DNA from 2 places in the Finegoldia sp. P3-F-LR genome. Region 2 is predicted to be linked to the other one. Evidence: predicted binding sites of a transcription regulator. Region 2 holds the regulator's gene; the other holds the start of a gene.
What was found. Region 2 encodes HrcA, which represses chaperone genes, less so after heat shock. Its sites were predicted from a motif close to ATTAGCACTCNATANTATNGAGTGCTAAT; they were not measured.
Positions count from the first base shown of each region.

Region 1: the regulator HrcA is predicted to act here: its motif matches at 7,760-7,788, upstream of ACU68U_RS00960 (co-chaperone GroES).

Region 1 is NZ_JBRFJE010000001.1:190,717-203,690, reverse strand. Features, by position in the region: gene hflX (GTPase HflX) at 1-346, shown strand, start outside; gene ACU68U_RS01000 (YigZ family protein) at 333-977, shown strand; gene ACU68U_RS00995 (NAD+ synthase) at 1,017-1,742, shown strand; gene ACU68U_RS00990 (YebC/PmpR family DNA-binding transcriptional regulator) at 1,755-2,480, shown strand; gene lgt (prolipoprotein diacylglyceryl transferase) at 2,483-3,229, shown strand; gene ACU68U_RS00980 (SOS response-associated peptidase) at 3,260-3,853, shown strand; gene ACU68U_RS00975 (glycine--tRNA ligase) at 4,082-5,479, shown strand; gene ACU68U_RS00970 (Glu/Leu/Phe/Val family dehydrogenase) at 5,484-6,749, shown strand; gene ACU68U_RS00965 (DNA-3-methyladenine glycosylase family protein) at 6,749-7,633, shown strand; gene ACU68U_RS00960 (co-chaperone GroES) at 7,812-8,096, shown strand; gene groL (chaperonin GroEL) at 8,110-9,729, shown strand; gene ACU68U_RS00950 (YcjF family protein) at 9,835-10,953, shown strand; gene ACU68U_RS00945 (hypothetical protein) at 10,946-11,161, shown strand; THF riboswitch at 11,191-11,279, shown strand; gene folE (GTP cyclohydrolase I FolE) at 11,382-11,936, shown strand; gene ACU68U_RS00935 (HD domain-containing protein) at 11,936-12,415, shown strand; gene folP (dihydropteroate synthase) at 12,427-12,974, shown strand, end outside.
Region 2 is NZ_JBRFJE010000001.1:74,468-87,441, forward strand. Features, by position in the region: gene ACU68U_RS00370 (ribosome maturation factor RimP) at 1-123, opposite strand, end outside; gene ACU68U_RS00375 (hypothetical protein) at 230-643, opposite strand; gene floA (flotillin-like protein FloA) at 643-1,626, opposite strand; gene ACU68U_RS00385 (NfeD family protein) at 1,628-2,245, opposite strand; gene rpsU (30S ribosomal protein S21) at 2,352-2,531, opposite strand; gene ACU68U_RS00395 (histidine triad nucleotide-binding protein) at 2,626-2,961, opposite strand; gene mtaB (tRNA (N(6)-L-threonylcarbamoyladenosine(37)-C(2))-methylthiotransferase MtaB) at 3,008-4,300, opposite strand; gene ACU68U_RS00405 (RsmE family RNA methyltransferase) at 4,300-5,025, opposite strand; gene prmA (50S ribosomal protein L11 methyltransferase) at 5,018-5,941, opposite strand; gene dnaJ (molecular chaperone DnaJ) at 5,941-7,059, opposite strand; gene dnaK (molecular chaperone DnaK) at 7,158-8,984, opposite strand; gene ACU68U_RS00425 (nucleotide exchange factor GrpE) at 9,027-9,593, opposite strand; gene hrcA (heat-inducible transcriptional repressor HrcA) at 9,583-10,629, opposite strand; gene hemW (radical SAM family heme chaperone HemW) at 10,712-11,815, opposite strand; gene lepA (translation elongation factor 4) at 11,863-12,974, opposite strand, start outside.

The sequences.
Region 1 (12,974 bases), 120 kb from region 2:
AAAAGAATTAAAAGTATTGGATAAACCAATGATTACGGTATTCAATAAATCTGATAAAAATCCTAACATTATTTTTCCGTATAATTTAGAAAATAAAGTTAAGATATCAGCTTTTAACGATGAAGACATCAAAATGTTATTGTACAAAATTCAAGAAGAATTATATGGAAATTACAAATGTGTTAAAATGAGATTTGACTACGATCATCAGGACGTTCTGAACACAATTTTACAAAATTTTAAATGTGAAGATGTAACATATAATAATGAAGATGTACATCTTAAGGTTGAGATTTCTGAATCAGAGATAGAAAAATACGAGGAATTTATATATGAAAAATTATAGAAGTATTCACAAAAGCGTACCTTTTTCTTTTGTAATAAACAAATCAGAATTTATCGGAAATTGTAAGTTTGTGGAATCAGAAGAAGAAGCCTTGGATTTTGTGGATAGTATAAAAACAAAATACAGTGACGCAACTCACAATTGTTCTGCATATATCATTGGAGAGGACAAATTAATTCAGAGATTTGACGATGATGGTGAGCCTTCCCAAACAGCAGGTATTCCAATCCTTGAAGTAATTAAAAAAGAAGATTTGACTAATGTTTGTGTAGTTGTTACAAGATACTACGGCGGAATTAAACTTGGAGCTGGTGGTCTTATAAGAGCATACACAAAAGCTTCTAGTGAGTGTTTGAATGAGTCGGTTATTGTAGATAAGAAAATATTTAGAAATTTTCAGATGGAATTTGATTACACCAATGTTGGAAGTATTGAAAATTTTTTGATGAATAATGATATTTACGTAGCTGACAAGCAATATTTAGAAAAAGTGGTTTTTGATATTTTATTAGATGAAGATAAATACGAAGAAATAGAAAATAAGTTAATTGATTTAACAAGCGATAACATAAAGTTTACAATGATTGAATTTACTTACCAATCATCATTAAATGGTAAGTTAATATTTTAAAATGATGTAAATTGTGATAAAATTTGAGGGTGGATTAAAATGAATTACGCAAAATTATGTGAAGATATAACAAAATGGATAAAAGAAGAAGTCGAATCAGCTAATTTAAAAGGAGCGGTTTTTGGAATTAGCGGCGGAATCGACAGCGCTGTATTAGCGTGTTTGTGCAAAAAAGCTTTTGGAGATAATGCATTAGGTTTGATTATGCCGATAAAAAGCAATCCAAAAGATGAAGAAGATGCTAGAATTTTAGCTGAAGCCATTGATTTGAATTGTAAAAAAGTCGATTTGAATGATGGTTTTGATGCATTGATACAAACTTTTGAAAAAAGTTCTGTAGAAATGGCAGTATCAAACATTAAGCCAAGACTTAGAATGCTGACGTTGTACTATTATGCACAAAATAACGGATATATGGTATTATCCGGATCAAATCGTTCCGAATTTATGACTGGATATTTTACAAAATACGGCGACAGTGGAGCTGATCTTATGCCACTTTTGAATTTATACAAAACAGAAATTTTTGAGATGGCAAAAGTTTTGGGCGTTCCAGATGTAATTATTAATAAAAAACCTAGCGCTGGTTTGTGGGAAGGTCAAACAGATGAAGATGAGTTTGGATTTACTTACGAAGAGCTAGATAATTATTTGATGAATAATTCTGAAACTAAGTCTAAAAATTTGATTGATAAAAAAATTAAACAAAGCGAACATAAAAGAAAATTTGCGAAATCATTTGAGTTCGATAGAAATAAATATTAAGGATGTGATTTTATGTCAGGACATAATAAATGGAGCAAAATAAAAAATAAAAAAGGTAGTGAAGATGCTAGAAGAGGTAAAGTGTTCACAAAAATGGCAAGAGCGATAACTGTTGCTGTTAGAGAAGGTGGAGCTGATCCTGAATACAATCCTAGCTTAAAATCTGTTATAGAAAAAGCTCGTGCGGAAAATATGCCTAACGATAACATCGACAGAGCAATCAAAAAAGCGAGTGGCGACGGAGATTCTGCAAACTACGAAAACATAGTATATGAAGGATATGGTCCAGAAGGAGTTGCAGTTATAGTTGAATGTTTGACTGATAACAGAAATAGAACTGCTTCAGATGTAAGACATTATTTCGATAAATTCGGTGGAAATCTTGGACAAAATGGATCTGTATCATTTATGTTCCAAAGAAAAGGTCTGTTATTAATCGATGCAGATTCTTTGGATGAAGAAGAAGTAATGATGGACAGTTTAGATGCTGGTGCAGAAGATTTTGAAGCTGATGATGGAATTTTTGTAATTAACACAGCAATGGAAGATTTCGCACAAGTAAGAGACACTTTATTGGATAAAGGATACAAATTTATAAAATCTGATTTGGTTTATGAACCATCAAATTACGTTAAAATTAACGACGAATCCAATGTTGATAAAATGGAAAAATTAATAGATAATCTTGAAGATAGTGATGACGTTCAACAAGTAAGTCATAACTGGGATAACGAATAAAAATGGACAGGGTAGCTTTTTCTATTTTTGGAATAGATATAATGTGGTATGGAATATTGATTACTTTAGGGGTAATTTTGGGTTATGTAGTAGCTGTAAAGTTAGCCAAATTAGAAAATATTTCAGAAAATACCATATTGGACATTTTAGTGTGGGCACTTCCTCTTGCAATTGTAGGAGCGAGGGCATATTATGTGATATTCGAATGGGATTATTATTCCAAAAGTTTAGGAGAAATCATCGATATTCGCGGTGGTGGATTAGCGATTTATGGAGGAATAATTGCCGCAGTTATTACTTGTTATGTTATTTGTAAGAAGAAAAATCTTAAATTTTTGAAGATGCTGGATATTTTTATGCCGGCGATTGCACTGGGACAAGCAATAGGTAGATGGGGTAATTTTATAAATAAGGAAGCTTATGGTACTCCAACTAATCTTCCTTGGGCAATTACAATAGATGGTGTAAAAGTTCATCCTACATTCTTGTACGAATCTCTTGGAGATTTTATAATATTCTTAATATTGGTGTATATATTTAAAAACAAGAAGAAATTTGATGGACAAATAACAAGTTTATACATGATTTTATACGGAATATTGAGATTTTTTGTAGAAGGACTCAGAACTGATAGCCTGTACATTGGAGCATTAAGAGTGAGTCAATTAGTGAGTATTGCAATTGTAATTGCAGGAATAATTTTACAAATTAAATACAAAAAGCAAATTATTAAGTCAGATGAAAAGTAACTCATCTGGCTTTTTACAAATATAAAAGAGGTGATATATTTGTGTTCTAGATTTGAACTGAATATAAGTAAACTTGATTTATTGAAAAGATACAATAAAAAACAAATCACAAAATTTAATCCGAAAACAGAAGTATTTCCTGGTCAACAAATTTTAACTTTATGTGACGAATTTGATCATATGAGGTGGGGAATAGATGTTGATTTTATCAAAAAATCTATAATAAATTCTAGGATTGAAAAGATTTATACTTCAAAGTTTTTCAAGGAAGATTTCGAACGCAGAAGATGCTTGATTCCTGCAACTGCTTTTTTTGAGTGGAATCAGAAAAACAAAGATAAGTATAGATTAACTGTTGCGAATCAACAAATATTTTCTATCGCAGGTATTTTCAGAGAATACAAAAGTCAAGAAACAAGTATAAGACATGTGAGTATGCTTACCACAGAAGCAAAAGGATTAATAGCTGAAATTCATACTAGAATGCCAATTATATTGCCGAAATCTTTTGAACAAACATATTTGCACGGAGAAAATTCCAAAGAAATACACGAGTTTTTGTTGGATAATTTTATTAACTTAGATATGGAAAATTTATCAGACAGTCAATTAACATTTTTGTAAATTTATGATATAATTTATATGAATATTGAAAAGCGAAGAAAGATAAATAATATAACAATTACAGAGAGTTAATGTGTGGTGAAAATTAACATGTTATAACGGCAGTCTGGAGCTAATAATTCTAAGAGTGATGTTTTATCATAATTAGGGTGGAACCGCGGAAATTACATTTCGTCCCTGAAGTTTTACTTCGGGGATTTTTTATTATTCAAAAAAATGGAGGGTTTTATGAAAAACGAAGAAAAAACTATGGAGAAAATAGTAAGCTTATGTAAATCAAGGGGAATAATATTTCCTGGTAGTGAAATCTATGGAGGATTATCAAATACTTGGGACTACGGTTCATTAGGTGTTGAAATCAAAAATAATATAAAAAGAGCATGGTGGAAAAAATTTATCCAACAAAGCCCTTACAATGTTGGTTTGGATGCAGCTATCCTTATGAATCCTCAAACTTGGGTAGTATCTGGTCATGTTGGTGGATTCTCAGACCCATTAATCGACTGTAAAGAATGTAAATCTAGATTTAGAGCTGATAAATTAATCGAAGACTATTTCATGGATGAAAAAAATGAAGAAATAACTGGATTAGACGGAAAATCAGAAGAAGAATTATTGGATATTATTGAAAAAGAAAACATCAAATGTCCTGAATGCGGTAAACACAATTTTACTGATATCAGAAAATTCAACTTGATGTTCAAAACTTTCCAAGGTGTTACTGAAGATAATAAATCTGAAATTTATTTGAGACCTGAAACAGCACAAGGTATTTTTGTGAACTTTAAGAATGTTCAAAGAACTTCAAGAAAGAAAATTCCTTTTGGAATTGGTCAAATAGGTAAATCATTCAGAAACGAAATCACTCCAGGTAACTTTATTTTCAGAACAAGAGAATTTGAACAAATGGAACTAGAATTCTTCTGTGAACCAGGAACTGATTTGGAATGGTTCGAATATTGGAGAAACTTCTGTAAAGAATTCTTATTGAATTTGGGAATTAGAGAAGAAAACTTGAGACTTAGAGACCATGAACAAGAAGAATTATCATTCTATTCAAAAGCGACAACAGACTTTGAATATCTATTCCCATTTGGATGGGGAGAATTGTGGGGTATTGCCGATAGAACTGATTACGATTTGTCAAAACACAGTGAAGGTTCTGGAGAAAAACTAGAATATATGGATCCAACAACAAACGAAAAATATATTCCATATTGCATAGAACCATCTGTAGGTGTAGACAGAATGTTTTTATCTTTCTTGTGTGATGCTTATGAAGAAGAACAATTAGAAGACAACTCTACAAGAACTGTTTTAAAGATTCATCCTGCATTAGCAGCATATAAAGTTGCAGTTCTTCCTTTAACTAAAAAATTAAATGATAAGGCAATGGAAGTTTATAATGAATTAGCTAAGAATTTCATGACTCATTTTGATGATGCTGGTTCAATTGGTAAGAGATACAGAAGAGAAGACGAAGCAGGAACTCCATATTGTGTAACGATAGATTTTGATACTTTAGAAGATAATACCGTTACTATCAGAGATAGAGATACTATGGAACAAAAAAGAATGACAGTTGAAGAAATTATAGAATTTGTTAATAAAGAAATGGAGTTTTAATTATATGACAGAAACATTGAATCCGTTGGAAAACGCAAGATATCAAATTAAAAAAGCTTGCGAAATTTTAAAATTAGACGATAGCGTTTATGAATTATTAAAAGATCCTTACAGAGTCATTGAAATAAATATTCCAGTGAAAATGGATGATGGATCAATGAAAGTATTTAAAGGATATAGATCACAACATAATAATGCAATGGGTCCTACAAAAGGTGGTTTGAGATTTAGAGAAGATGTTAACTTGGATGAAGTTAAAGCTTTGTCTATATGGATGACCTTTAAATGTCAAGTAACTAATCTACCTTATGGTGGAGGAAAAGGTGGAATAATTGTAGATCCATCAAAGCTTTCAGAAGGGGAATTGGAAAGATTGTCCAGAGGATTCGTTGATGGAATGTACAAATATTTAGGAGAAGATTTTGATATTCCAGCCCCAGATGTTAATACAAATGGGAAAATTATGAGTTGGATGGCTGATGAGTATAACAAATTAACTGGTACTAATCAAATGGGAACTTTCACTGGTAAACCAATTGAGTTTGGGGGATCATTGGGAAGAACAGAAGCTACAGGATTTTCAGTAGCTTTAAGCGCTAAAAAAGCTGTTCTAAATTTAAATAAAAAATTAGAAGAAACAACTGTTGCGTTACAAGGATTAGGTAATGTTGGGATTTATACTTTAAAATATGTGCTTGAACATGGCATGAAAGTCAAATACATTATGGAGTATAACAAGCAAAGGGGAGTATTTGCAATTTATAAAAAAGACGGATTTAATTTTGATGAATGTTTCAAAATTTCTAAGACAAAAGAAAAAGACTTTGCTAGTATTGAAGGATGTGAAGTGATTTCTGTGGAAGATTTTTTCTCAGCAGATGTAGATGTTATTATACCTGCAGCTTTGGAAAATGCAATTACAACTGAAAATGTTAATTCAATTAAAGCGAAAATCATCGTAGAAGGTGCAAATGGACCTATAACAAAGGATGCAGATGAAATCTTAAATGAAAAAAATGTAGTTATTGTTCCAGATATTTTAGCAAACTCTGGTGGAGTCACTGTATCTTATTTTGAATGGGTACAAAATAAAGCAGGATATTATTGGTCTGAGGAAGAGGTCAGAGACAAAGAATATCAATTGATTAATAAATCATTTGATGAAATTTGGGAATTATCTGAAAAGCTTAATATAACATTGAGACAAGCTGCTTATGTACACTCAATCAAAAAGATAAGCGAAACAATGAAAATACGCGGATGGTATTAATGCAAACACAAATAGAATTTAATGATGAATTAAAACTTACTAAAATTAAACAATCATCTTTTAACCCTACCCACATTTTTGAGTGTGGGCAGGCGTTTAGATGGTACAAAGAAGACGATATGTCCTATACAACTGTTGATGGTGACATGTACTGTAATGTAAGTTTGGTTGGAGATTACGTTTATATCAAAAACTGTACAGAAGATGATTACTATAAAAAATGGGAAAATTATTTTGATTTGAAAACAGATTATTCAGAAATCAAAGAAAAATTATCTTTCAATGAAACTTTAAAAAACGCATTAGAATATGGTGATGGAATCAGAATATTAAATCAAGATAAATTTTCTACAATAATTTCATTTATAATCTCAGCAAACAATCAAATACCTAGAATTATGAAATCCGTAAATATAATTTGTGAAAATTACGGAAAATTTTTGGGAGAATTTAACGGTAGAAAATTGTATTCTTTTCCTAAGCCTGAAGATTTAGCAAAAGTACCAGTGGAAGAAATGAGAGAAGTGTGCCGTGTTGGATTCAGAGATAAAAGAATTGTAGATGTGTCAAAAATGGTTGCGAATAATGAGTTTGATATTTTGGAAATAGATAACTTATCAAACGAAGAATTAAGAAAAGAATTAATTAAACTTCCAGGAGTAGGACCAAAAGTTGCTGATTGTATAATGCTTTTTTCATACAACAGACATAATACATTTCCAGTTGATGTGTGGATTAAACGAGTTATGGAATATTTGTTTATTAAAGAAGATACAAATAAAAATTTAATTGCAAAATACGCGGACGATTTATTCGGAGATTATGCTGGATATGCACAGCAATATTTATTCTACTATGGAAGAGAAAATACTATCGGAAAATAACTTTGAGAATTTCATCATAGAAAATAGAATTAAAGCGAGAAATATCAAAATAAATTGAGTTATTTGCTTTTAAATGCTAATAAATACGTTTGATTAAAACAAAAACGTGGTTTATTATATAAGAGGATTAACACTCAACAGGTTAGAGTGCTAACAAAAGATTCTGAAGGAGGATATCATGAATTTAAAACCTATTGGTGATAGATTAGTATTAAAAAAACAAGAAAAAGAAGAAGAAAAAACATTCTCTGGAATAGTTCTCCCATCTTCAGCTAAAGAAGCTCCTGTTTATGCAGAAGTTTTAGCTATTGGATCTGAAGTAGAAGAAGATGAAAAAATGAAAGGCAATATTAAAGTTGGAGATAAAGTTATATACTCAAAATACGCTGGAACAGAAATAAAACTAGAAGACACAGAATATATCTTAGTTAAATATGAAGATATTCTAGCAGTTGTAGAATAGGAGGATAAATTTTATGGCAAAACAAATCAAATTTTCAGACGATGCTCGTAAAAGCATGGTAGAAGGTATTAATAAATTATCAGATACAGTTAAAGTAACATTGGGACCTAAAGGTCGTAACGTAGTTTTGGATAAAGAATACGGCGCACCATTGATTACAAATGACGGTGTTTCAATTGCAAGAGAAATTGAACTTGAAGATGAATACGAAAACATGGGTGCACAATTAGTAAAAGAAGTTGCTACTAAAACTAATGATGTAGCAGGTGATGGTACCACTACTGCAACACTTTTAGCACAAGCAATTATTAGAGAAGGTTTGAAGAACTTAGCGGCTGGTGCTAATCCAATTGTTTTACAAAAAGGTATCAGAAAAGCTGTTGAAAAATCTGTGGAAGCTATTAAAGCAAGAAGTCACAGTGTTACTACAAAAGAAGAAATTGCAAATGTTGGTAGCGTATCAGCAGCTGATGAAACTATTGGTAAACTAATTGCAGAAGCTATGGAAAAAGTTGGAAATAATGGTGTAATTACTGTTGAAGAATCAAAATCTATGGGAACTACATTAAATGTTGTAGAAGGTATGGAATTCGATAGAGGATATGTATCTCCTTACATGGTTTCTGATTCAGATAAAATGGTAGCAGCAATGGAAGATCCATTCATTTTAGTTACTGACAGAAAAATTACAAATATTCAAGATATATTACCATTGTTAGAACAAGTTGTTCAACAAGGTAAGCCATTATTTATAATTGCAGAAGATGTTGAAGGTGAAGCATTAGCAACTTTAGTTTTAAATAAAATCAGAGGAACATTCAACTGTGTAGCAGTGAAGGCACCAGGCTTTGGGGATAGAAGAAAAGAAATGCTTGAAGATATATGTATTTTAACTGGAGCTCAATTGATCACAGAAGATTTGGGAATCGAATTGAAAGATGCATCTTTTGACATGCTAGGAAGAGCAAGAAAAGTTAATGTATCAAAAGACAAGACTACTATTGTTGACGGAAATGGTGAACAATCTAAGATTGAAGAAAGAATTAACCAAATTCAAAACAGAATTCCTGAAACTGATTCTGAATATGATAGAGAAAAACTTCAAGAAAGATTAGCGAAATTATCTGGTGGAGTTGCTGTGATTGAAGTTGGAGCAGCTACAGAAACAGAATTAAAAGAAAGAAAATTGAGAATAGAAGATGCACTTGCAGCTACCAGAGCGGCAGTTGAAGAAGGCATTGTAGCTGGTGGTGGAACAGTTCTATTGGATGTTCTTGAAGAAGTTGAAAAACTTGTCGATGAAGTTGAAGGCGATGAAAAAACAGGAGTTAAAATAATTCTAAAAGCGTTAGAAGAACCTGTAAAACAAATCGCAATTAATGCCGGAATCGACGGGTCTGTTATAGTTGAAAATGTTAAAAACAAAGACAAAGGAATTGGATTTGATGCATACAAAGGTGAATATGTAGATATGTTAAAAGCTGGTATTGTAGATCCAACAAAAGTAACATTATCTGCATTACAAAATGCAGCATCTGTTGCAAGTTTATTATTGACTACAGAAGCAGCAGTAGTTTCTATAAAAGAAGACGAACCAGCTATGCCTCAACCTGGTCCTGGCGCGTATATGTAGACAAATCAAAGGTGAGGATATATTCCTCATCTTTTTTAATGCAATGAATTAAAAATGTTAGTTGAAAATGAATATCGGGTATATATAAGATAAGTTGGTGAGATAATGAATAATTACGATTTAATAAATGAAGTGCTTGGCAAAACAAGTGAAGAAATACAAAAAATGAGTCCAATCAATATTTTATTGGTTGGGAAAACTGGAGTTGGTAAATCAACGTTAATTAATGGAATGTTTAGAGATAATTTGGTGGAGACAGGTGTAGGTAAGCCTGTCACTAAATATTTGCAAAAAATTACTAAGGAAAATATTCCTATTAATTTATACGATACTCAAGGACTCGAACTAAACTCACAAAATCAAAGAGAAGTTCTTACAGAAATAACAACTTTATTAAAAGATTTAAAACGTCAAGGTGAAAAAGATAGAATTCATTTGATATATTATTGTATTAACTCAAATGGATCTAGGATAGAAGATTCTGAAATAGCTCTTATTAATTCCTTAAAACAATTTGCGCCAGTAATCATAGTCTTAACGCAATCACTAGGAGAAAATTCTGAAAAATTAAAAGACTATATTCAGAATTTGAATTTAGATGTGGCAGATGTTATCGAAATACTTGCAAAACCATATCGCATTAACGATATGGTTATTGAAGAAAAAGGATTAAAAGAGCTGATGACTAAAAGTTTTGAACTTTTAGATGAGGAAATTAAAAATTCTTTTATTAATGCCCAACATGTCGATATTGATTTAAAAGCAAAAACGGCAAGACGTTGGGCAAAAAGATATATAAAAACAGCTTTTGGTATTGGATTTGTTCCTATACCTTTCTCAGATGCCTCCATTTTAGTGCCTATGCAAATTGGAATGATAGCTCACATTAATTCTATATTTGGAATATCAATGGATAAACAAAGAGTTGCTTCAATCATAGCGGCGATTGGAGGAACTGGAGGAGCTACTTTTGCAGGAAGATTTATAGTAACAAATGCGTTGAAGTTTATTCCAGGTGTAGGTAGCTTAGCTGGTGGTTTAATATCTGCAGCGACTGCATCTATAATGACCACGGCGTTAGCGATGAGTTATATAGAAGTTTTGAGTTATATTGCTAAAAGAGAAAAATTGGGAATTAATATGGATTTTTCTGAAATTGAAAAATTAATGCAAAAAACTTACACAGAATATTTGAAGAATAGGAAGAAGAAAGACGATGAATGATTTAACAAAAAAAGATTTTATTGAAAAATATAAAGATGGAAAATTTGATTTTGCAGTTCAAAATACTTGCAGAGCTGTTGAATATGCAAAGCTTGAAGACTGTTTCAATGTAGCTGAAAGAAATAGAGAACCATCTGATATCATTATCTATGAAGATGATGATATGATTGACTATTTTCACTTTGATGGGTTAAAATATCAAGATTAAAAAACACATAAGTGTGGTATAATAATAATTACAGAGTAGGGTTGATGCGTTTAGTGTAATGGGATAGGGAGTTGCCCATTAACGAAATTATTGCGATATCAATGCCGCTTCCGCTGATAATATGAATTAGTGGGAGCATTATCTTTGAAATATAGGATAATGCTTTTTTTGTGGAGCACTCTCGGGTGCTCTTATATTTTTATAAAAGAGAGGGATTTAAATGGATAAAGAAAAAATTGAACAAGCAGTGTCAATGATAATAGAAGCTATTGGTGAAAACCCAAACAGGGAAGGTTTATTGGAAACACCTCAAAGAGTAGCTAGAATGTACGAAGAAATTTTTAGTGGACTAAATCAAGATGCGAAAGTGCATTTGTCAAAATCTTTTGAAATAGTTGATGATAATATGGTTATAGAAAAGGATATTCCTTTCTATTCTATGTGTGAACATCATTTACTACCATTCTGGGGAAAAGTTAATATCGCTTATATTCCTGATAAAAGAGTTGCTGGTTTATCAAAATTAGCTAGAACTGTTGACGTTTATTCAAAAAAGCCACAATTACAAGAACGTTTAAATATTGAAATAGCTGATGCATTAATGAAATATTTAAATTGTAAAGGCTGTTTGGTTACTATTGAAGCTGAACACATGTGCATGAATATGAGAGGTGTTAAAAAACCAGGTACTTCAACAATGACTTCAGTTGCAAGAGGGGCTTTTGAAGAAGATTTGGATTTGAAAAACGAAGCATACAGATTAATGGGATTATAATGAAAAATACCAACATTGTCCTTAATCACAAATTATTTAATAAAAAAATAAATAAAATTGAAGATGATGAGAAAACTCGTGTATTTTGCAAACATGATTTCTCTCATCTTATGGATGTAGCTAGAATCTGCTATATTATAAACTTAGAAGAGAATCTGAACATTGATAAGGATTTAATATATGTTACAGCACTATTGCATGATTTGGGAAGAGCTGACGAAGTAGATACAGGGATCAATCACAGTATATTATCACAAGAAATTGCACAAGAAATTTTGAAAGATTTAGATTTTAATGATGAATCAAAGCAACGAATAATAAATGCGATTAAACATCATAGAACTAATGAAGAAAATGACGATAGATTTATAGAGATTTTTTACAAAGCAGACAAGCTATCGAGGATGTGTTTCAGATGTCCTGCTAGAAGTATTTGTAATTGGCCAGAAGAAAAGAAAAATAAAACAGTTATTTATTGAAAGGATACAATATGTTAATTAGAAACAAAGAATTTGATTTTAAAAACGATGCTTATATAATGGGAATTTTGAATGTCACACCAGATTCTTTTTCAGACGGAGGAAAATGGAATGAAGTTGACAGAGCTGTGAAACATGTCGAAGATATGATAGACGAAGGAGCTAGTATCATTGATATTGGTGCTGAATCCACAAGACCAGGACACACTCCTGTATCTTCTGAAGAAGAACTTGAAAGAGTAATTCCTATAATTAGAAAAATAAGAGAAAATTTTGATATTCCAATTTCTTTGGACACTTACAAATCTAATACTTTAAGAGAAGTTGTGAAAGAAGGGGCAGATATTTTAAATGATGTCTGGGGATTGAAATCAGATCCAGAAATGTCTAAAACTGCTAAGGAACTAGATATTCCTGTAATATTGATGCACAATAAAGATAATAATAATTACAATGATTTAATGAAGGACTTAAACAGAGAAACATTAGAATCTGTTGAATTAGCAAAAAAAGCGGGAATCAAAGATGAATTAATTATATTGGATCCGGGAGTTGGATT
Region 2 (12,974 bases):
AAAAGTCAAAATATTTTTTCCATTTTGATTTGAATATTCTACATCATAAAAGTCGATTCCAGTATCTTCAATTAAAGGGCTGAGATCATTATTCATAAGTTCCCTAAGATATTTCTTATTCATATATCTCCTTTTCGTAAATTATTTAAATAAATAAGAGTGGGATTCCCCACTCTTAGCCACAATTTATTCTAAACTAATTGTATCATAATTAATCATAATAATCAAACTATCTTCTATTTCTTAAAGACAAAGGCTTATCAATTATTTCTTTCATAATGATAGCTTTTTTTAATTCATCTTTATGTTTAAATTCATCATTAATCTCAACTCTAATCAATTCTAATTCGTCGTTTTTTTCTTCGAAAAAATCTTTATCAATTAATTTTTGATTTTCTTTTCTATTATTTGTTTGCTCAAAATTATTGATATTATTTTGATTGTATTGAGAATTGTTTGATTTATTATAAGATAATTTGGTATTTGATTTATCTTTTCTTAAATCTTCTAATGTCTTTTTCTTGCGATAATCCTTACGGTTAAAGTTTTTTTGGTAACGTCTAGAACTACTCATGTGAATAAAATAATTAGCGAAAAACTTTACAACTATTATCGTAATTACAAGAGATAGAAAAGAAAACATTACTTATCATCCTCTTTAATTTTTTCGCTATTTCCAGAAATAGCCTGTCTCATCTCAGTATCACTTATAATATTTTTCATATTATAATAATCCAAGACTCCCAAATTACCAGATTCTAAAGCTTTAGCTATAGCTAGTGGAACCTTTGATTCACTTTCAACTACTTTTGCTCTCATTGAACGAACTTCTGCTATCATTTCTTGTTCTTTTGCAACAGCCATAGCTCTTCTTTCTTCTGCTTTTGCTTGAGCAATTCGTTTGTCCGCCTCTGCTTGATCTGTTTGTAGTTTCGCTCCAATATTTCTTCCTACATCGACATCTGCTATATCAATAGAAAGTATTTCAAATGCAGTTCCTGAATCCAATCCTTTGTTCAATACAGTTTTTGAGATTGAATCTGGATTTTCAAGAACAGATGTATGAGATTCTGATGAACCTACAGTAGTTACAATACCTTCACCAACTCTAGCTATTATAGTTTCTTCTCCTGCACCACCAATTAATCTTTCAATGTTTGCTCTAACAGTAACTTTGGCCTTAACAATAACTTCAATACCGTTCATTGCAACTGCTGCAATGTTTGGAGTTTCAATTACTTTTGGGTTAACAGAAACTTGTACTGCTTCTAATACATTTCTACCAGCTAAATCAATAGCTGCTGCTCTTTCAAATTCTAACTCAATATCTGCTCTTTGTGCAGCGATTAATGCATTTACTAAAGTATTTACATTACCACCTGCTAGATAATGCGCTTCAAGTTGATTAGTAGTTAGATTTAATCCTGCTTTTGTTGCTTTTATAAGTGGATTTATAATGTTTTTAGGAATAACTCTACGTAATCTCATACCAATTAATTGTGAGATTTTAACGTGGACTCCTGAAAACTGAGCAGTAACCCATAAACCTACAGGAACTAACGAAAAGAATACTAATAGCAATATAACTATTAATATAGGTAATAAAAATGGAATTTCAAATGGCATTTTACACTCTCCTTACTATAATTTTAAAATCTTTTATTTCACTAACAACAACTTCGCACCCTTTCGGAATAAAATCTCCCCTAGTAATAGCGTCAATATAATCGCCATCTATTTCGATTTTGCCGCTCGGCCTCAAAGGTGTTATAGTAATTCCTTTTTTGTTCAAGTATTTTTTTGATGACTGAGTAAATGATTTTGAATTAGTTTCATTTAAAACAAATTTATTGAATTTACTTGAGTCAAAATCTTTACTTAAAAATACTAATATAAACAAAACATCAATTGTTATGGCAATAACTACTGTCAAAAATGCTAGGTACAGATTATTAATAATCATGCTTATTCCTACAATTATTGATAAGACACCCACAATTCCAGCAATAAAACCACCTGGAACTATTAGTTCTAATCCTACGAATAAGAGCCCTATTAAAAATACTAATATACCCACTATGTTGATATCACCGTGATTATAATAAGACAAAATAAATAGAACAGAAAAAACAGCAGTTAGAACACCGTATTTAATCTTCTTATTTGATAACATAAGCAGTGTGATACAAATAAATGTTACTGCTAAAAAAATCATACTTAAAATATGATTAGAAAATATATCCATAGAAAACGATAACACCTCCTAAATAATCTTTATAACACAATTATACACTAAATAAAGCAATAAAAAAAGATTCCTATAAGGAATCTTTCATTAAATATCAATTTCATTAGAAATTTCTTTTTTTTCTTTTAGCTGCTTCAGATTTTTTCTTTTTCTTTACGCTAGGCTTTTCATAATGTTCTCTTTTTCTATATTCAGATAAAACTCCAGATCTAGCACATTGTCTTTTAAATCTTTTTATAGCATTATCTAATGATTCGTTTTCTCCTACTTTAATTTCTGACATGGTTTCCCTCCCCTCTTTATTGCAAGAATGCTCACAAAAGAGCAGAATTTATACCAAAATAGTATAACACAATTCTAATAAAATAACAATATTTTTATGGCCAGCTAAGTTTTTTCTTACCTAACACGTGAAAATGCATGTGATGTACTGTTTGTCCACCATCTTCTCCACAGTTATTTACTATTCTATAGCCAGACTTATCAATATCGAACTCTTTTGCTAGTTTTGCAATTACTTCAAATATATGAGCAACAATTTGTGAATTTGATTCATCAATATCATTAGCACCAGAAATGTGTTCTTTAGGTATAACTAAAAAATGTACTGGAGTAACAGGATTGATGTCGTGAAAAGCGTATACCAAATCATCTTCATATATTTTTTTAGAAGGTATTTCTCCATTAACTATTTTACAAAATACACAGTCCATGACTCGCCTCCGGTGTTATTATACCAAAAAATATTTAACTTTTCAATTATTCACACACAAGTTCTTCATTTTCTCTTCTATTGCATACGACGTCTATTATTTTATTAGAAAGATTTGGATTATATTCTCTTCTTACTCTTATATAATTTGTTGTATATCCTTTAATATATCCATCATCATTTTTTGATTCAAACAATACTTTTATTGGCTCATTTAACATATTATCTAAAAATTTGTCTGTATAGTATTTTGATTTTTCTATTAGTAGTTTACTTCTCTCTTTTTTTACAACTCCGGATACTTGATTTTTCATTTTACTTGCTACAGTGCCTTTTCTATTTGAATATTTAAACACATGTATTTTTGAAAATTGAATCTTATCAACAAAGTCTAATGTTTTTTCAAAGTCTTCATCAGTTTCTCCAGGAAAACCAACTATTATATCTGTAGTAATTGCAGCATTTGGGTAATATTTTCTTATTAAATTGATAGTTTTTTCATACAAATCTGTATCGTATTTTCTATTCATAGATTGAAGTATTGAATCAGAACCGCTTTGCAAAGATAAATGAAAATGATCACAAAATTGTTCCACTTTACTTAATCTATCTAAAAATTGCTTGTCGACAATTCTTGGCTCTAATGAACTCAATCTTATTCTCTTTATTTTATCAATTTGTCCGATATCTTCTATTACATCAATTAAACCAATATCATCATTTTCTAAGTCTTTTCCGTATGACGCTACGTGGATGCCTGTCAGTACAATTTCTTTGAAACCATTATCTGCTAATCTTTTTGCTTCTAAAACAATATCTCTAATATTTCTAGAACGTATAGGTCCTCTCGCGTAAGGAATTATACAGTACGAACAAAATTGACTACAACCTTCTTGTATTTTAATATAAGCTCTTGTCATAGAATGCTCTGTATTTATAGTTAATTCTTCAAATTCTCTATTCTTACCTATATTTTCGACCTTGTTTATAATTTTATTAGATGATTTTGCTAGTTCACATAGTTCTACGATTTCTTTTCGGTATTTTGTTCCGAGAATTACATTTACACCTTCAATGTTTTCTATTTCATCAGGACTAACTTGAGAGTAACAACCTACAACAGCAATTATTGCATCACTGTTTTCAGATCTAATCTTAGATATTTGTTGTCGACTTTTTCTATCGGACAAATTTGTAACGGTACATGTATTAAGCACAAAAACATCGCAATTATAATCTTCTGTAATCTCATAACCATTTTTCACAAATAATTCAGCCATTGCTTCTGTTTCGTATTGATTAACTTTGCAACCTAATGTTGAAAATTTTACTTTTTTCATTATTTTATATCTCCTAATTCATATTGAATAATACTCAAAGCACAAATTGGAGCTGTATCTGCGCGTAAAATTCTGTTTCCCAATGAAACTGATTTAAATCCTTTTGACTTTAAAAAATTTAAATTTTCTTCAGATAATCCGCCTTCTGGGCCAATGAAAATATTTATATCTTTATAATTTGAATTAGTCAACAAAGATTGAATGCTTTCTGTTTCATTTTCATAGAATACTAAACTTAAACTATTATCTTGATTTGATATTTCATGGATATTAAGTAGTCCTTCTATTTCAGGGATAGATGTTCTCTTTGACTGTTTAGATGATTCTAGTGCGATTTTTTCAAATCTATTCTTTTTTTTAATCCACTTTTTTTCATCTAATTTGACAACAGTTCTTTCAGTTTCTACAAATACAATTCTATTTACTCCCAATTCAGTAGCTTTTTGTATGATATACTCATTTTTATCTGATTTAAGGATACATTGATACAAAGTAATGTTCAAAGGAGATTCATATTGAACGTTATCTTCATCTATTATTTTACAAATTATTTCATCGGGAGTAATATCTTCAATTTTAGTTACAAAAGTTGTATCTCCAATTACTTGATGAATCAAATCACCTTTTGAAAGTCTTAGAGATTTTTTGATATGATTATAATCTTCATCTTTTATTATAATTTTATCATCTATCTTATCTTTGGGATTTCGAAAAGTCCTATACATTTTTGAACCTACTTATTACGCTAATCCATTCACCTTTTTCAGATATTTCTACAATTTCAAGGTTGTTTTTTTCTAAAATATTTACAATGTTATCTCTTTGAGAATTGATCAATCCTGAGCAAATGAAAATACCATCTTTTTCTAATGCTTTTGGTAAATCTGGAATTAAAATGTCTAATACGTTCAATAAAATATTAGCTATTACTACATCGTATTTTTTATCAACTCTATCTAGTAGAGAGCCTTCTACAGCTTTGATATTAGATATTTTATTCAGCTGTGCATTATCTAATGTTGCTTCTACAGCTAATGGATCAATATCTGTAGCAAAAACTTCTTTAGCACCTAATTTTGAAGAAGCTACAGAAAGTATTCCTGATCCACAACCAATGTCTAAAACACTCTTATTATCAAGCTGCAGCTGTTGAAGTTGTTCAATACATAAGTTTGTTGTTTCGTGGAGTCCTGTACCAAATGCCATTCCTGGATTAATTTCTAACACGGTGTGATCTGTTTCGTCTATTTCAATCCAGCTAGGTTTTATAAGAATATTGCCGATATAAAATGGTTCGTAATACTTTTTCCATTCATTAGCCCAGTCCATATCTTCAATTTCTTTGTTTTTACTAATTTGAACATCTATCTTGTTATTGATAGAGAATTCATTAATTTTTGCTTCAATTTCTTCATAATTTACTTTATCATCTTCGTAAAAAGCTTTAATGATGACATTATCATGTGGTGTAAAATCTTCGTCGTCTATTACCACCCAATAAGGTTGATCTTTCTTAAAATCTAAAACATCTTGATAATCATCTATTTGTAAATTTTCTATTCCTAAATCGTATAGTATAGAACTTATGATTTCGTCATATCCTTTTGGACATTTAATATCAAAGCTTAGCCATTTTTCCATTATTCAAACATATCCTTTATTTTATCAAATATTGATTTCTTTTCATTTACATTTAATTCTTGATTCATACTTTCTGAAAATTCAATCAATTTTTCTTTTTGATCTTTATTTATTTTTTTAGGAACAATGATTTTAACAGTAAATAATATGTCTCCTCTTGTATTAGAATTTAAATATGGAACACCCTTTGATTTAAGTTTAAATGTTGTATTTGGTTGAGTTCCTTCTGGAAGTTCAAATTCTTCTATGCCATCTAAAGTTGGAACTTCAATTTTTGAACCAAGTACAGCCTGAGCATATGTGATAGGCATATCAAAAACAATATCATTATTAATTCTTCTGAAAAATTCATGTTCTCTAATCTTTATGATAACATATAAGTCGCCTGGACTACCATTATTTTCGCCATCATTACCTTCTCCCTTTACACTCATGATGGCTCCATTATTTATTCCTTTAGGTATAGTAATGTTTATTGTTTTTCTTTGAACTTCGTATCCTTTACCTTTACAATTTTCACATTTTTCATCGATTACATAGCCTTCTCCATGACATTTATCACATTCAGATTGTTGTGTAAAAATTCCAAAAGGTGTTCTTTTTGTATCGTTTATGATCCCAGTACCATTACATTTATCGCATTTTCTTTTTTTTGTTCCTGGCTTTGCTCCATCGCCATTACAAACATAACATTTTACCTTTTTCTTATAAGAAATTTCTTTTTTGGTACCGTTAATTGAATCTTCAAAATCTATTTCCAGTTCAACTTGAATATTAGAGCCTTTTATAGGGGCATTTGGATTTCTAGAATATGATCTAGAACTAAAACCACCAAATATATCACCGAAAAAATCACCAAATATATCACCGATATCTGAAAATCCTCCACCTGATCCTTGATCAAATATTCTATCTCCGTACATATCGTATTTTTTTCTTTTTTCTTTATCACCTAAAACCTCATATGCTCCGTTAATTTCTTTAAATTTATTTTCAGCTTCAGGATCACCACTGTTTATATCTGGATGATATTTTTTCGCTAATTTTCTATATGATTTTTTTATTTCTTCTTGAGTTGCGTTTTCATTAACCTCAAGTATTTCGTACAAATTTTTCATTATTCACCATCCTAATCTACTGACTTTTCTATTTTACTAAAAGATACAAAAAAATCAAGGGGTAAGAATTTTACCCCTTTTTTAAGATTTTTTAGTTATTATTTATTTTCGTCGTCATCAACAACTTCATAATCAGCATCTACAACATCATCATCTTTTTTAGATTCTTGTGAAGCTCCCGGTTGTTGAGCTGTGTTTTCATATAGTTTAGAACTTAACTTGTACATTTCTTGAGTTAATTCATCTGTCTTAGCTTTAATATCGTTGTTATCTCCTGAGTCTAGGATTGATTTTAAAGCTTCTACTTTTGAATTGATATCAGATTTTTCGGATTCTGAAACTTTGTCGCCTAAGTCTTTGATTGTCTTTTCAACTTGGTAAATTACAGATTCAGCGTTATTCTTTGTTTCAATAGTTTCTTTTTTGTTTTTATCTTCTTCAGCATACTTACTTGCTTCGTCAACTTTTCTCTTGATTTCTTCATCACTCATTTTAGTTGAAGAAGTAATTGTCATAGCTTGTTGTTTTCCCGATCCTAAATCTTTAGCACTTACGTTTACAATACCATTCGCATCAATATCAAATGTTACTTCAATTTGAGGTACTCCTCTTGGGGCTGCTGGAATTTCAGTTAAGTTGAATTGTCCTAACAAAGTATTGTCAGCTGCCATTTCTCTTTCGCCTTGTAGCACTTTGATTTCCACGGATGTTTGACCGTCAGCTGCTGTTGTAAATACTTGAGATTTTTTAGTCGGGATTGTAGTGTTTCTTTCGATTAATTTTGTACATACTCCACCTAAAGTTTCGATACCCAATGATAAAGGTGTAACATCAAGTAACAATAAATCTTTTACTTCACCAGTTAATACTCCACCTTGTAATGCTGCACCAATAGCAACACATTCATCTGGGTTAATATCTTTTTGTGGATTTTTTCCTATTAATTTTTTAACAGCTTCTTGAACAGCTGGAATTCTTGTAGAACCACCAACTAATAATACTTTTTCAATATCGTTGTGACTTAATCCAGCATCTTCTAGTGCTTGTCTTACTGGTTTTAAAGATTCTTCAACCAAGTCAGATGTTAATTCATCAAATTTTGATCTTGTAATATCCATATTTAAATGAACTGGAGTTCCATTTACTGCAGAAATAAATGGTAAGTTAACATTAGTAGAAACTCTTGTAGATAGTTCTTTCTTAGCGTTTTCTGCTGCATCTTTAAGTCTTTGTTTAGAAGTAGCATCTTTTCTTAAATCTACACCATTTTGTTTCATGAATTCATCTGCAAGATAGTTTAATAATTTTTCATCAAAATCATCTCCACCTAGTCTGTTATTACCACGTGTAGCTAATACTTCAAATACGCCATCTCCAACTTCAAGGATTGAAACGTCGAATGTACCACCACCTAAGTCATAAACCATAACTTTGTGTTGATCAGTTTCTTTATCAATACCATAAGCCAATGCAGCCGCTGTTGGTTCGTTGATTATTCTTTTTACGTTTAAACCAGCAATCTTACCAGCGTTTTTAGTTGCTTGTCTTTGAGAGTCTGTAAAGTAAGCTGGAACAGTAATTACTGCTTCTGTAACTTCTTCTCCTAAATAACTTTCAGTGTCAGCTTTTAATTTTTGCAAAATCATTGCTGAAATTTCTTCTGGAGAATAATCTTTACCATCAATGTTTACTTTGTATTCAGTACCCATTTCTCTTTTAATTGATGTGATTGTTCTGTCTGGATTTGTAATTGCTTGTCTTTTTGCTGTTTCACCAACTAATCTTTCACCATCTTTAGTAAATGCTACGATTGATGGAGTAGTTCTATTACCTTCAGAGTTAGGAACTATAACAGATTCTCCACCTTCCATAACTGCTACTGCTGAATTTGTTGTACCTAAATCAATACCTATTACTTTACTCATTATAAAATCCTCCTTTTAGATTTTTATCTATATTTAAAATTCTTATTTACTAACTTTGACCATTGCAGGTCTAATACATTTGTTATTCAAAATGTAACCTTTTTGGAATACTTCTATTATCATATCTGAACCCTTATCACTATCTTCAGTAATAACTGCATGATGATAGTTTGGATCAAATTTATCTGAACAATCTACTTCTTCCAATCCAAAATCTTTTAAAGATAAAAGTAGGTTGTCTCTAATTAATTCAACACCGCTAGAGAACTCATCTTTTTCTTGTTTACTACTGATAGCTCTATCTAAGTCATCTATTATAGGTAGAATTTTCAAAATCAAAGACTCATTGGCTAATTCAATAGACTGTTGTCTTTCTCTATTTGTTCTATTCTTATAGTTGATAAAATCCGCTTGTAATCTTTTTAAAGAATCTTTTAAATCTTCTATTTCAGAATTTACAACTTCATCTTTGTCACTTTCGACTTCTCCTTTTACTGACTCATTTTCAGTTTCATTTTTATTTATTTTTTCTTTTTCAAAGTCTTTTTCTCCATTTTTTACATCTTCTGAAGATTGATTTTGCTTCAACTTTTCTTCGTTATCTTTCATAATAATCCCCCCTAATAATTAATCCATTAATTCTTCTAGATAATTTAAACATAGCTTCTATTGAAAGTTCATAATTCATTCTCATGGGAGCAACAATAGCTATAACACCGATGTTATTCTTGTTGAAGAAATAAGAACTCTTGATGATTGTGTTTTCAACAAGTGATTGTTCTTTATTTTCCTCTCCCACTTTAATGTCCAAGAAATTATCTGAAGAATTCAGAATGTTCACTATTTTGTCTTTATCTTCAAGGTATTCTATTATGCTTTTGACTTTGTCTAAGTCGCTGTATTCACTATATTTGAAAATATTTGATAAACCTTCAACGGATACATACATTGAAGATAACTTATCTTTTTCATTTTCAATAATATCGGTAATTGCACCTTTAAAAAGATTATTATATTTGTATTTTGAAGAAAATTCATCTAAATTATCATAAACTTCATTTAAATTTTTCCCTAAAAAAAGTTTCTTCAATAGAAAATTAATCTTAATTAATTCATTTTGTTCTATGACTTGTTCTGATGAAATCACAGTATGATTTAAATCACCAGAATCATATAACGTTAATAAGACATAATTATATTCGCTAATTGGAAGTAACTCTATGTGAGATAAATGCATCCTATCTGATTTTTTTAACATAGAAATAACCGGATACTGAGTTATTTCAGAAATAAACTGAGAAGAAGATTTAATCAATTTCTCAGGTTCAACAATTCTTTCATAGGGTTTTCTTATAGACATCAACGAAGAGCTAGAATCATCAGTTTTATAAAGTTTGTCTAGAATATAATCCACATACAATCTGAAAGCTTTTTGCGATGGAATTCTTCCTGATGAAATATGAGATTGAACTAAATATCCCAAATCACCTAAGTCGCTCATTTCATTTCTGATAGTTGCTGGACTGAAACCAATATTATAATTCTTTGATAAAACTCGAGATCCTATCGGCTGAGCAGTCTTTATATAATTGTCTATGGTAGCGAGTAAGATATTAAATTTTCTTTGTGTTAAATTTTCATTCAAGACCTCACCTCTTTTTTTGTTAGCAACCTATTACCTTGAGTGATAATAAAATTATACACTACGATTTATACTGTGTCAAGTGTTATACTAAAAAATCTACGAAAAAACTATTTGACACGAAAAAGCCTTGATTTGTAAAGCTTATATGGTTGTTGTTTAAAGTTAACAATCCTTTATTAATCCAGTTATCGATTAATTTTTTGTTATTCGTGTATAAATTTATGCCAAATTTTTCAAAGTATTCTTTTAAATCTAATCCATCCTTTAATCTCATATTAGTTATTATGAATTCAAATTCTCTTTTTTCTAAATCAATTTTCTCAGAAAAACTAATAGGCTTTTCATTTTTCAAGATTTTTTTCTTGTAATCGGGGTAGAAAAACTCATTTGTATATCTCAGTTGATTTAAATATCCAGATGAAGATAAACCAAATCCGTAATACTGCTCGTCTTTCCAATAAATCTTGTTGTGAATGGATTCAAAATTATCTTTTGCAAAATTAGAAATTTCGTAGTGTTTGTAATTTTCTAATCCATTACAAATCTTCATATACATTTCGTATTCTATATCATCATTTCTATTTATGTCTTTATAGTTTTTGTAAAATTTTGTTCCAGGTTCTAATATCATGTTATACCAAGAAACATGGTTTGGATTAAGTTTTCTAATATAATAAAGATCATTATCTAGAGACTCTAAGGTTTGATTTGGAAATCCAAATATTAAATCAATTGAAATATTATCAATGTAATCTTTAATTATTTCAAATGACTTAAAAACATCCGATACTGTATGCTGTCTTCCTAAAAATTTGTTGTACTCATTATAAAAAGATTGAACGCCCAATGATATTCTATCTATACCAACTTTTTTATAGTTTTGTATTTTTTCTTTTGTGACGAATTCTGGATTGCATTCAATAGTAAATTCCTTTAATTGTAAATTAAAACAGCTATCTATTACGTTATAGGTTTTTTCAATATATTTAGAATCGACAAGATTTGGTGTTCCTCCTCCTAAATAAATGGTATCTATTCTGTCATTAGGATTTTTGTACATATTTATTTCTTTTTGTAACAAATCAAAGTATTCATCAATTCTTTGGTTTTGTTTCGTCATTGTTGAAAAATCACAATAATTACACTTATAAGCACAAAAAGGTATGTGAATATAGATTCCTTTCATAACTCCTCCTATAAAAATAAGCCAAACTTTCGCTTGGCTTAACAAATTTAATTTCCTTCATCATATTTTAAGACTGATAAGAAAGCTTCTTGAGGAACATCTACGCTACCTACAGATCTCATTCGCTTTTTACCTTCTTTTTGTTTTTCTAATAGTTTACGCTTTCTAGTTATATCTCCACCGTAACACTTAGCAAGTACATCTTTTCTGTATGCTTTTATAGTTTCTCTTGCGATAATTTTATTTCCTATTGCAGCTTGTACAGGAATTACAAATTGATGTCTTGGTATTTCATCTTTAAGTTTCGTTACTATTTTTCTTGCTCTTTCATAAGCTAAATCTTCGTGAACAATTAATGTTAACGCGTCAACTTTTTCTGAATTAATCATTATTTCAAGTTTAATTAAATCAGATTTTTCATAACCAATTAATTCATAATCCAAAGATGCGTAACCTCTTGTTTTTGATTTTAAAGCATCATAGAAATCATAAATCACTTCATTTAATGGTAATTTGTATTTTATTGTTACTCTTTTTTCATCAAGGTAAGTCATATCTATGAAAGTTCCTCTTTTTCCTTGACAAAGTTCCATAATTACCCCGACATAATCTGTAGGAGTCATGATTTCTGCATGAACAACAGGCTCTTCAACATAATCAATTTCAGTTTCCTTAGGGAAATTTGTAGGATTTTGTATTTCTACTTCAGTTCCATCTTTTTTATGAACTTTATATATTACACTTGGTGCAGTGGCGATGATATCTAAGTCAAATTCTCTGTCTAATCTTTCTTGAATAATTTCCATGTGCAACAACCCTAAAAATCCACATCTTAATCCAAAACCTAGTGCGATTGATGTTTCATTTTCAAATGTCAAAGCTGCGTCATTAACTTGAAGTTTTTCTAGTGCATCTCTTACAGAATTGAAATCTTCACCTTCAGCAGGATAAATACCACAATAAACCATTGGTGTAACTTGTTTATATCCCTCCAGAGGTTTATCTACAGGATTGTTTTTATCTGTTATAGTGTCACCTACTCTAGCATCTTTTACATTTTTGATACTGCAGACAACATATCCTACATCTCCAGCGCTAATTTCATCTGTGCTTATCATTCCGGAAGATGTATAACCGCATTCAGTAACTTCAAATGATT